3 regions of the Buttiauxella sp. AC142 genome follow, and region 2 is predicted to be linked to each of the others. Evidence: predicted binding sites of a transcription regulator. Region 2 holds the regulator's gene; each other region holds the start of a gene.
The links. The regulator PhoB, encoded in region 2, activates phosphate uptake and scavenging genes when phosphate is short. The targets are predictions, from matches to a motif close to CTGTCATAAAACTGNCNNAT.

Region 1 (4,260 bases), 400 kb from region 2:
ATCGCTTTACCGTTAATGTTACGTGCCGCGCGGCCAATAGTCTGAATCAGTGAACGTTCGGAGCGCAGGAAGCCCTCTTTATCGGCGTCCAGAATCGCCACCAGCGACACTTCAGGCATATCCAGGCCTTCACGTAGCAAGTTGATACCCACCAGCACATCAAACTCACCAAGGCGTAAATCACGAATGATTTCCATACGCTCGACGGTATCAATGTCCGAGTGCAGATAGCGCACCCTCTCGCCATGCTCTTCGAGATACTCCGTCAAATCTTCGGCCATTCGTTTGGTCAGCGTAGTCACCAACACGCGCTCGTTAATTTCGACACGTTTACGGATTTCAGAAAGCAGATCATCGACCTGCGTCCCCACCGGGCGAACTTCGATGATCGGATCCAGCAAGCCGGTCGGCCTGACGACCTGATCGATAACATCACCACCCGATTTTTCTAATTCGTAATTGCTCGGTGTTGCCGAAACATAAATAGTCTGCGGCGCGAGTGCTTCAAACTCTTCAAATCTCAAAGGGCGGTTATCAAGCGCCGAAGGTAGACGGAAGCCATATTCCACCAGTGTTTCTTTACGCGAACGGTCACCTTTGTACATTCCACCGATTTGCGGAATAGTGACGTGGGATTCGTCAACCACCAGCAAGCCGTCGGCGGGCAGATAATCGAATAGCGTCGGCGGCGGCTCGCCAGGCCCACGGCCAGAAAGGAAGCGCGAGTAGTTTTCAACGCCAGAGCAATAGCCCAATTCGTTCATCATTTCTAAATCAAACTGAGTTCGCTGCGTGAGGCGCTGCTCTTCAAGCAATTTGTTGTTGGCGAGCAGCACTTTTCTGCGGTCAGCCAGTTCAACTTTGATCTCTTCCATCGCTTGCAGAATACGTTCGCGCGGTGTGACGTAGTGCGATTTAGGGTAGACAGTGAAACGCTGGATAGCCTGGTCAACTTGCCCTGTCAGCGGGTCAAACAGCGAAAGCCGTTCAACTTCTTCATCGAAAAGCTCAACGCGTAATGCGAGGTCGTCCGACTCGGCCGGGAAGATATCAACCACTTCACCGCGCACGCGGAAAGTACCGCGCTGGAATGCCTGGTCGTTGCGGGTATATTGCAGCTCCGTCAGGCGCCGTATTATAGAACGCTGATCGATGATCATCCCTTTGGTCAGGTGAAGCATCATCTTCAGATATAAATCCGGGTCGCCCAGACCGTAAATCGCCGACACCGACGCCACCACAATGACATCACGCCGCTCGAGCAAAGCCTTGGTTGCTGACAGACGCATTTGCTCGATGTGTTCGTTCACTGAGGAATCTTTTTCGATAAAAGTATCAGAGCTTGGCACATAAGCTTCGGGTTGGTAGTAGTCGTAATAAGAAACGAAGAACTCCACAGCGTTATCCGGGAAGAACTCTTTCATCTCGCCATACAACTGCGCCGCCAGCGTTTTGTTTGGAGCCAGCACCATAGTGGGGCGTTGTAAATCAGCAATCACATTTGCCACGGTGAAGGTTTTACCGGACCCGGTTACACCTAACAAAGTCTGGTGCGCAAGTCCGTCTTCCAGCCCCTCTTTCAGGCGACGAATGGCATCAGGCTGATCGCCAGAAGGTTTGAATGCTGAATTTAATTTGAACGCTTTACTCATGAAGAGGCTACCTGATGAAGAAACGAGCGGGCCGGAGGATAATTTTACTCGGCACAGGAAATTTTGCCAGAAAAAGATACTGGATGAAAAACCAGTTACTTGCCGTCACGTTTATGATACCGACACGATTTACCGCCAGGTTTGCATCTAAAACATACAACTCTTAGCGGTTTACGCTGACCAAAATGGTTATCCCCAGATTTTTTTACCTTTTAACATTTGTCAAGCAGTGTCATAAAAGCGTAAGGAACATCTGTGGCACTTTTATTGCAGCAATTGATTTTATTCAACTCGTTAATTTTTAAAGATTATTTAAGAAAGTCTGGTTTCGCGCCAATTCATGCGCAACCCGCGTCCGCTCTCGCTTACCGTAAGTTTTCTAACTCTAATGCACATGGTTATCCACAGGAATAGTGGATAACTGCTCTCAGGCCTTTTGCAGCGCAGACCGCAAAAAACCCTAAATTCTATGTGCGGGAGGCTAAAAATATTTTTCCAGATTATTTTTGGCTTTTTTTTGCTCGTCCTGAGGTCGATATTTCTTTTGATCCTGCTCACGGATTACGCATTTGAGAAAATAGTGTCACAGACTTGCACCAAACACGTAAACAGCCAGGCACTGACAAAGTGCATGCCCTTTTTAAAGTCGTAGAAGCCGAACACTTATTCACCCTTTTTTATGAGTCTTTTCTCAAAGTTGCATTGTTCTGGCTCCGACATCGGTTCATGGCAGGAGAATTGCAGTGATGATAGACGCCATGCTTCAAATCGCTGAAGTAGCCTACGTTGTTCAGCCTGCCAGAAGGAGAGTATCGATGTTGAGTCTTCGTGCTGTTAATCAGTTTTATGGCGAAAGCCATGTGCTGTGGAATCTGGATCTCGAACTCGCGCCAGGCGAATGCACCTGCGTTCTGGGCGCACCAGGAATGGGTAAAACGACTCTGGTCAACTGCATCACGGGTTATCTGCCAGTGCAAAGTGGCAGTATGACCTGGCTTGAAGCAGGCCATCCTCCGCAAGATTTACTGACTCAACCCATTGAAGGCCGGGCTGCGCTAGGAATGAGCTACGTTGCGCAGGACAGACGAATATTTTCTCAATTAAGCGTTGAGGAGAACCTCCAAATTGCGCTTTTAGCAGCTCGTATACCGTCACGCGCGATACCCAATATGATCTATGAGCTTTTCCCTGAACTTTACAGCTTGCGCCACATGCGGGGCGGAGAGCTTTCTGACTACCTTCAGCAGCAGTTAGCTCTGGCACGGGCGCTAGTGACTGAACCGAAACTGTTGATTCTTGATGAACCGACTTTTGGCAGCGGCCAGCGTTTTATCAACGATCTGGGAAATATCATCCGCAGGCTAAGCCGTGACTTTGGGCTGACTATCCTGTTGGTAGAACAACGGTTGTCGTTTATTCGCCGTGTCGCAGACCGCTTCTGTTTGCTTCATCGTGGGCGAAATGTGGCCCAGGGGAACGTGGCTTTACTGGATGACAAACTGGTTTCCAGTTGGATAGATCCATGATGGTGTGCCCTTCGACGGCAAGAACAGAACACAAGTTCTGCCGTCACAACTGGCCCAGTTGCTTCTGTATGTTTGCATCAACATCTGCCAGTTCCCTCTGCAAATTACATTGGCGGGTGATGGCTGATAATTCCACCAGCGGCAAAGGGACTTTCGACACACCCGCTTCACGCATCCAACGCAGCACAGGCTCCAGGTGCCAGATGGCTGTTTTACCGTCATGCACAGGCTGAGGAAATGCATCCCGGCTCACCATCACTTTGCGCATATACTGGCGTGAAAACCCCAGCAGTTCAGCGATATCAGTAAGCCCCACCAGGTCGGGCATCACTTCGACCAATGCCGCCCCTGGAATAATGCGCTTAACGTCTTTAATCGCTGAAACCACCGCCTGCTTTGCATCTTGCGCTTCGCGAATAAAATTCAATGCAATGCGCCCGGTCACTCCCACGCCAACGAGCGCGTCATCACACCCCTGAGCCCCTAAGGCTTCAACCCATTGCTCCGGATTCTGGCTCTTTTCTGGCAGCGTGAAAATCACTGTAAAACTAAACTCTGACATGTCCTTCTCCTTGCAACTCAATGCCTGATGATAGGTGGCGTACCCTGTTGACTACAGTTATCGACAACACGGCGGATTTGCCGCGCGTGGTTATACGCACTACGCGGTGTACTCCAGATGCAGCTAATACAAAACTCACCGCAGCGGCAGGCTTTATCATTCCATGGGCAATACATCTTTCCCCAACAGTGCGAACCGCCAGGCCGCACTTTCCAGCCCTGACATTCGGCATAGGTCAATGCTGCCTCGATATCTTTATTCGGGTGTAACCGCCACGTCATAAAACCTCCAGTCGATACTCTCAAAAAAGTTGTCACATGACAACATAAATTGAGAGGCAATTTACTCCTGGCCTGGTTTTCTACAACAAGAAATTCAAACGATTAATAGCAACAGGAAGAGCGCCCGAAAGATTTATCGGGCGTTGCAAAAATGTGCGAGGGAAATGCGAGCTATGCCGAAAGAAGGGAAATATTCAGGTGGCTACCCAATGCCGTTTGATCGCTGATTTCCGGGCAGA
Region 2 (4,260 bases):
GGCGCGGTGTCTGGTGGTAAAGCGCGAGACAAATCGCATCGAGCAGCGTGGTTTTCCCTGCTCCTGTTGGCCCGGTTATGGCAAACAAACCGTTGCTGGCGAACGGTTCGCGGGTGAAATCGACTTTCCATTCCCCTTTCAGGGAGTTGAGATTTTTTAGGCGCAGGCTAAGGATTTTCATGCTTCTTCCTCCACGTCATGCAGGCTCGCCACCGTTTGGGCAAATAGCGTTCGCAAACGTTGCGCTCGTTCTTCGGAGGTGTCTTCCTGAACCAGGCGGCGCTCAAAAACCTCTTCAACCGTCAGTTCACTCAGCGTTTCTTTATGTTGCTGGGCGATAACGCGCTCGCGCTGTTCGCGGCTGCGGCGCAGCAACACCACTTCGACGGGGAGCGTTTCGGTTAATTGCTGAATATGGCGTTGCATATCATGCAGATATTCTTCGGTAGCGATTTCAATATCCAGCCAAACTTTGGGTTCTGCTGGTGCATCGCACCACTGCGCGAGTTGCTGTTCGATTTCACTCAGAGAACCTTTGATGACCGCTAAAGGCTGGCTGACAGGCACCGTCAGCGGAGTCACTTCATGAAGCACGCCTTCGGCAAACTCAACCAGATAAACACTTTTGTTCTTGCCCGTTTCGTCAAAACTTAACGGGATGGGCGAGCCGCTATAGCGAATATGTTCAGTGCCACCAATGAGTTGGGCGCGATGGATATGGCCGAGTGCGATGTAGTCGGCAGCAGGGAAATGCTGCGCCGGGAAAGCATCCAGCGTGCCGATGTAAATATCGCGCACCGCATCGCTTTTGGTTACACCCACGGTGGTTAAATGGCCGGTAGCGATAATCGGCAGCTTCGCATCAGCGCGTAATTCGCAGGCGGCGGTGTAACACTGCTGGTAATGTTCGCTGATGGCTTCCATCAACGAACGCTGCTTTTCGTGGCCGGAAAGTCCCGCCTGGCTGTTTTGAATATCCCGGGGGCGCAGGAACGGAATCGGACAAAGAATGGCACCCGGTTCGCCCGATTTAGTGTTGAGTACGATAGCTTGCTGGCTGGCATCATGCCGCGCACTGGCGATGACATAAGTATTCAGGCACGCCATTAATTCACGAGATTCATTCAGCGTGGCAACGGAATCGTGGTTTCCCGCCAGCACCACAAGGGAGCAGCCGGTTTGCTGCAGTTGCACCACAAAACGGTTATACAATTCGCGCGCGTAACTCGGCGGCGAGCCGGTATCAAAAATATCGCCTGCGACAATTATCGCATCCACATCATGCTCGACTGCGGCTTGCAGCAACCATTCAAGAAACGCCTGGTGCTCTGGCCCACGGCTTTTGGTATAAAAATTTTGACCAAGATGCCAGTCTGATGTGTGAATAATGCGCATTGGTTGTCCCTTGGCATAAAAAAGCGTGGCGGGATTATAAAGCGGATGAGCAAGAACGACACAATTGAGTGTCATAATTCATTGTGATGAGTCGCCAGGCATTTATGTTTTTCATAAATCTGTCATAAATCTGACGCATAATGGCACCGCATTGAAACAACAATAATTATTCCTTGAGCAGGGCGAATCATGGCGAAGCGTATTTTAGTCGTAGAAGATGAAGCTCCAATCCGTGAAATGGTGAGCTTTGTGCTCGAACAAAACGGTTTTCATCCTGTAGAAGCGGAAGATTATGACAGTGCAGTGAATCTGCTTATCGAACCCTTTCCGGATTTAATTTTACTGGACTGGATGTTACCGGGTGGTTCAGGTATTCAATTCATTAAGCATCTGAAACGTGAAGCATTAACACGTGAAATCCCTGTCATGATGCTGACGGCGCGTGGCGAAGAAGAAGACCGCGTGCGAGGGCTTGAAGTTGGAGCCGATGACTATATTACCAAACCGTTTTCCCCGAAGGAGCTGGTGGCACGCATTAAAGCTGTGATGCGCCGCATCTCTCCGATGGCGGTGGAAGAGGTGATTGAGATGCACGGACTGAGCCTTGATCCGTCATCGCACCGCGTCATGACTGGTGAGAACCCGTTGGATATGGGGCCAACAGAATTTAAATTATTACACTTCTTTATGACACACCCGGAACGGGTGTATAGCCGTGAGCAACTGCTTAATCATGTATGGGGCACCAATGTTTATGTCGAAGACCGAACGGTGGACGTACATATTCGGCGGTTACGCAAAGCGCTTGAACATAGTGGACATGACAGAATGGTACAAACAGTACGCGGTACGGGTTATCGGTTCTCAACCCGCTTTTAATTCCTTGTCAGGAGAATGACGCGTGCTGGAAAGGTTATCATGGAAAAGGTTAGTGATGGAGCTGGTGCTCTGTTGCATACCCGCCGCCATCTTAGGTCTTATTTTCGGCCATTTACCGTGGTTTTTATTACTGGCAGTTACCGGACTGCTGGTTTGGCATTTCTGGAATTTACTGCGTTTATCGTGGTGGCTGTGGGTGGATCGCAGTATGACGCCGCCGCCAGGCCGCGGGAGTTGGGATCCCCTGTTGTACGGTCTTCATCAGATGCAGTTGCGTAACAAAAAGCGCCGCAAAGAGTTAGGTAATCTGATTAAGCGTTTTCGTAGCGGAGCCGAATCGCTGCCCGATGCGGTAGTTCTGACCACGGAAGAAGGGACGATTTTTTGGTGTAACGGTCTGGCGCAACAATTGCTGGGGTTACGCTGGCCGGACGATAACGGGCAGAACATCCTTAACTTATTGCGCTACCCGGAATTTACTCGCTATCTGTCGCAAAAAGAGTTTTCACGTCCGTTAACTTTGGTACTCAATACGGGACGCCATCTGGAGTTCCGTGTGATGCCCTACAGCGATGAGCAGTGGCTGCTGGTGGCTCGCGATGTGACTCAGATGCACCAGCTCGAAGGGGCGCGACGTAATTTCTTTGCTAACGTCAGCCACGAACTGCGAACGCCGCTCACGGTGCTGCAAGGTTATCTGGAGATGATGCAGGACCAGACGCTTGAAGGGCCGCTGCGTGAGAAAGCATTAGGCACGATGCGCGAGCAAACTTCGCGCATGGAAGGGTTGGTTAAGCAGCTTCTGACGCTTTCAAAAATAGAAGCCGCTCCGGCCATGGTGCTCAATGAAAAGATTGATGTGCCGCTGATGCTGCGTGTTGTAGAGCGTGAGGCGCAAACTCTCAGCCATGAACGGCAGACGATACAATTTGATATCGACCCCACGCTGAAAGTCTTTGGCAATGACGAGCAACTCAGGAGTGCGATTTCCAATCTTGTTTATAACTCGGTCAACCATACGCCAGAAGGCACGCATATTACGGTGAGCTGGAAACGCGTGGCGGGTGGGGCAAGTTTTAGCGTGACTGATAATGGTCCGGGGATTTCAGCAGAACACCTTCCGCGCCTGACGGAGCGTTTTTACCGCGTCGACAAAGCGCGTTCGCGTCAGACGGGCGGCAGCGGGCTTGGGCTGGCGATAGTCAAACACGCTTTAAGTCACCATGACGCACGCCTGAATATTGAAAGCCAGCCGGGCAAAGGTTCGACGTTTTCCTTTGTTTTGCCCGAGCGTTTAATCGTTAGCGAGAAATAGACTGATAATCAGTTTTCGTCGCCTGGATAAGCGAAGCGTCATCCGACATTAGCGCAATAAGTGTCAAAATAACTTTCCACAGGCCAGTTTTCTGGCCTGTGTTTTTTTTGCCCACATGTTAATAAAAAATCCTCGATTGTTTATAATTTAACCACACAAAAGACCATAATCTTTTCTTATGATTAATCAGATTCACTAAATATGTTGTTAATTAAAGGATATCAATCTGGTTTCTGGATCCGTTCTTGCCTTCAAACGCTATAAGCGTTTTAATTGCCGCCCTGTGATTGGCAGACCGACTGGATATGAGTGGTAATTCAAACAACTATTCTTCTCCACCGATCCCGGAAAGGATTTTCCGCTGTCGAGTCTACTGATTGCCGCTTTTATGCCGAGTTAACAGGTATAAAAATTTGAATACTTTCAACACCACACATCCACAGGCTGCAAATATTTTATGACCCATCATTTGAAATCTCGAGACATCCTCGCACTGGGCTTTATGACCTTTGCGCTGTTTGTCGGCGCAGGCAATATCATTTTCCCTCCTATGGTGGGGCTACAAGCGGGTGAACACGTTTGGATTGCGTCACTTGGCTTCCTGGTGACGGCTGTAGGCCTGCCAGTGCTGACTATTGTCGCCATCGCTCGTGTCGGTGGGGGCATTGATA
Region 3 (4,260 bases), 320 kb from region 2:
AATAGCCCCCCAAAGAGGAACCGACAACGCCCAGCGGCTCACCGCCGTGTTCCAGCACTAACGACTCCAGCAATTCTGCTGCATCGGCAGGATACGGCGGGAGTTCCGGTATCACCATGTTGATATGCGGGTGATGGTGCGCAAGCCACGCTTTAAAGCTGGTGGCTTTGGCTGAACGCGGCGAACTGTTGAAGCCGTGGAGATAAAGTAGCGTAGACATCAATACCCTTCTGAAGCGGTATCAGGGTTAAATACCGCTCCTTTCAGGCGGCAAACCTCAGTAGTCACCTCACCGTTTGGATGAAGTTCAAGCCAGCGCCAACCTGGCTCAATGGTGTCGAGGGTGAAGTTCGCGCAATGCGGCTTAAACTGGACGCATGTAGACGGCGTTGCCAGCATCCGGCGGCCATTCCAGTCGAGATCTAACTCCTGGTGAATGTGACCACACACCAACGTTTTCACTTTCGGGAATTTCTGCAGCACGTTATCCAACTCTGCGGCGTTACGCAGGCTGTGTTGATCCAGCCAGCTACAGCCTGCCGGAACCGGGTGGTGATGCAAAAGTAAGAGGGTATGCCGCTCAGGCGCTCCGGCGAGCTTACGCTCCAGCCAGTCGAGCTGATAATCGCTCAGTTCACCATGCGGAACCCCAAAGACCTGGCTGTCGAGCATGAGAATCTGCCAGCTATCCCCGAGGAAAACCTGTTTCGCAGGTGAAATTCCCGCTTCCAGCAACGAGCTGAACATCGCGGGTTGGAAATCATGATTGCCCGGCAACCAAACACAGGGCGCAGGAATCTCCGCAATGCCTTCAACAAAATGTTGGTAGGCTTCCGCGCTGTGATCCTGGGCTAAATCCCCAGTGGCAACAATAAGATCATAATGACGCTGCTCGGCGAGGATGGCGTCAATTACCGCCTGATAGCTCATCCAGGTATTGATACCAAGCAGCGTTTCGTCCTTTCCAGAGAACAGGTGGGTATCTGTAATTTGCAAGATCCTGATCTGGCCCCCACCGGCCACAGGAAGATTTAACAGGCTTTCCAAATGGTGTCCTTAGGTTTCACCCTCACTAACAAACCGGAACCGCCATCGCTCCATGCGCTAAACAATACCGCAGCCAATCGGCCAGAAACTGGTTAATTTGATGCTTTTCGTCGCGTTGATGCAACTTTTTATTAGGATAATCATAACGTGCTTTGAAACGAAAGATCTGCTGACTTGAACACACTTCCGCGACCATAGCGTCATGATAAAGCCTGACGGACATTGACGGCAGGCTCCAGTAGCTTATCGCCGGGACGGTTTGTTCAATTTGCACAAGCGTTGTGTAACGAGTCGACTCAAGAATGGTGAGCCGATACTGGGCGCTACTGACCTGATAAGTGACCTTTTCTCCCACCTCGTCAAGACGAGGAAGCAGGCGTCGAAGTTGCGCAAAATTGGTTTCGCACAGGCGCATCATTTCAGGGAAGTCAGGTGTGTAGCGCTTCATGTTTATTTCTTCCACTCTTCTCTTAATTTCTTATGATGCAATTGCAGCCAAAGCAGTGCGATGACTGAAGCCGCGTTGTCGATTTTCCCTTCTTCTACTAACTGATAAGCCTGTTCCCGGCTCACGACATGAACCCGAATATCTTCGTTTTCATCTGCCAGACCATGTATGCCCGTAGCGGTTGTCGAATCGACTTCCCCAACGAGAATAGATAAACGTTCGCTGGTGCCACCCGGGCTTGCCAGGTAGTTGATAACCGGTTTTGTACGACCAACAGACAGCCCGGCTTCTTCTACGGCCTCACGGCGCGCAACGTCTTCGACGCTTTCACCTTCTTCAATCATTCCGGCCACCAGCTCCAGTAACCATGGGCTTTCGCTGGTGTCATACGCTGCAATACGAATCTGTTGTATCAATACAACTTCGTCTCGCACAGGGTCATAGGGTAGCAGCACTGCGGCATGACCGCGTTCTAAAATTTCACGTCGGACTTCACCACTCATTTCGCCATTAAACAAGCGATGGCGGAATCGATAAAGATCCAACGAAAAAAAACCGCTATAAAGCGTTTCCCGTGCAATAATTTCAACATCGTTTTTCCCTAACGTGACAAGTTGAGGGTTTTGCTCAGTCATAGTAATTTCCTGATTTTTTATGGTCACGAGTGCGTAATTTCAAGCCAGTTTGACTGCCGTTTCATTTGCTATGTGGTAGATTGATGAAAATTAAGGGCAGATGGCACATTACGCCAAGCAGCCCAGCTGGCAGACTCTGCTAGAATCGGCGATCATTTTCGGCTCTTGTCAGCGCTAACAAACAATATTCTGCTTCACAACAAGGAATGCAAATGAAGAAACTGCTCCCAATTCTTATCGGTCTGAGCCTAACGGGTTTCAGTGCCATGAGCCAGGCAGAAAACCTGATGCAGGTTTATCAGCAGGCACGTGTAAGCAACCCGGACCTACGTAAATCCGCTGCTGACCGTGATGCCGCATTCGAAAAAATTAACGAAGCACGCAGCCCATTACTGCCGCAGCTCGGCCTTGGTGCCGATTATGAATACACTAATGGTTTCAATGATTCGAATGGCATCGACTCCAGCCAAACCAGTGGCTCTTTGCAGTTGACGCAAACCATTTTTGATATGTCGAAATGGCGTGCGCTGACCCTACAAGAAAAATCTGCCGGTATTCAAGACGTCACTTATCAGACCGATCAACAAACGCTGATTCTGAATACTGCGACGGCCTATTTTAATGTGCTGAGCGCCATTGATGCACTGTCCTTCACTGAAGCGCAGAAGCAGGCTATTTACCGCCAGTTAGACCAAACGACTCAACGCTTTAACGTTGGCCTGGTTGCTATTACCGACGTGCAGAACGCCCGTGCGCAATACGATAGCGTATTAGCAGACGAAGTGACTGCGCGTAACAACCTGGATAACTCAGTAGAAACGCTGCGCCAGGTGACTGGTAACTACTATCCGTCTCTGGCTTCGCTCAATGTTGATGGCTTCAAAACCAATAAGCCTGATGCGGTGAATAATCTGCTGAAAGAAGCAGAAAAGCGTAACCTGGCCTTGCTGCAAGCTCGTCTGTCTCAAGACTTAGCTCGCGAGCAAATCCGCTACGCAGAAACCGGCCATATGCCAACCGTGGGTTTAACCGCTTCTACAGGCGTATCTGATACCACTTATAGTGGTTCTAAAACCACCACTAGCAGCCAGGCATATAACGACAGCAACATTGGCCAGAATAAAATCGGCCTGAACTTCTCGCTGCCACTGTATAGCGGCGGTTCGGTGACTTCCCAGGTGAAACAAGCGCAATACAACTTTGTTGGTGCGAGTGAGCAACTGGAAAGCGCACACCGTAGCGTGGTGCAAACGGTTCGTTCTTCGTTTAACAACGTGAACGCGTCTATCAGTACTATCAACGCTTACAAACAAGCGGTTGTCTCTGCCCAAAGCTCTTTAGATGCCTCTGAAGCTGGCTATTCCGTGGGTACGCGTACCATCGTTGATGTGTTGGATGCGACCACTACGCTGTATAACGCAAAACAACAGCTCTCCAGCGCTCGTTATAACTACCTGATCAACCAGCTGAACATCAAGGCCGCATTGGGTACGCTTAACGAACAGGACCTTGTTGCGTTGAACGGAACGCTGGGTAAACCAGTGCCAACAACAGCTGAAAGTGTTGCTCCAGAAACACCAGACCAGAATGCGCGCGCTGATGGTTATACTGCTGACACAGCAGCGACCACTGAGACTGCGACGCCTGCAAAAGCGACTCCAGCTTCAGCAACAAGCAAAAAATCAGCTAACCCATTCGCTAACTGATCATAGTTCTCGGGGGCATGACAACATGCCCCCATCACAACTTACGCACTCGAACGTAAGGCAAAGTAAAGATCTCCCTCCAAACGGCCGTCATCGCTTTAATTTCAACCATTCATCCCCTATTCTAAGCACCATAACCACTGGGCTCAGGACAGAATAATGAAACGGACAAAAATCATAAATCACGCATCGTTCCGCAAAAGCTGGAACGCACGCCATTTGACGCCGGTCGCACTGGCAGTTACCGCTGTGTTTATGCTTGCCGGTTGCGAACAAAATGACGAAACAGTCTCCATGTATCAAAACGCGGATGACTGCTCACAAGCCAATCCAGGCAAAAGTGCCGAATGTACAACCGCGTTTAATAACGCGCTGAAAGAAGCAGAACGCACTGCTCCTAAATATGCATCGCGCGAAGAATGTA

Region 1: uvrB (excinuclease ABC subunit UvrB) is a predicted target of PhoB. The motif match lies at 1,906-1,925, and genes of this name have one in related genera.
Region 3: nudF (ADP-ribose diphosphatase) is a predicted target of PhoB. The motif match lies at 2,201-2,220, and genes of this name have one in related genera.

The regions. Positions count from the first base shown of each region.
Region 1 covers NZ_CEEDCH010000001.1:1,216,125-1,220,384, reverse strand. Annotated here, with positions in the region: gene uvrB (excinuclease ABC subunit UvrB) at 1-1,652, opposite strand, end outside; gene AC0IWZ_RS05520 (ABC transporter ATP-binding protein) at 2,468-3,178, shown strand; gene AC0IWZ_RS05515 (helix-turn-helix transcriptional regulator) at 3,222-3,740, opposite strand; gene AC0IWZ_RS05510 (hypothetical protein) at 3,758-4,021, opposite strand; gene bioD (dethiobiotin synthase) at 4,193-4,260, opposite strand, start outside.
Region 2 covers NZ_CEEDCH010000001.1:812,533-816,792, forward strand. Annotated here, with positions in the region: gene sbcC (exonuclease subunit SbcC) at 1-181, opposite strand, end outside; gene sbcD (exonuclease subunit SbcD) at 178-1,395, opposite strand; gene phoB (phosphate response regulator transcription factor PhoB) at 1,585-2,274, shown strand; gene phoR (phosphate regulon sensor histidine kinase PhoR) at 2,297-3,589, shown strand; gene brnQ (branched-chain amino acid transporter carrier protein BrnQ) at 4,047-4,260, shown strand, end outside.
Region 3 covers NZ_CEEDCH010000001.1:497,058-501,317, reverse strand. Annotated here, with positions in the region: gene yqiA (esterase YqiA) at 1-220, opposite strand, end outside; gene cpdA (3',5'-cyclic-AMP phosphodiesterase) at 220-1,047, opposite strand; gene AC0IWZ_RS02275 (DUF1249 family protein) at 1,073-1,495, opposite strand; gene nudF (ADP-ribose diphosphatase) at 1,498-2,130, opposite strand; gene tolC (outer membrane channel protein TolC) at 2,337-3,836, shown strand; gene AC0IWZ_RS02260 (DUF1190 family protein) at 3,996-4,260, shown strand, end outside.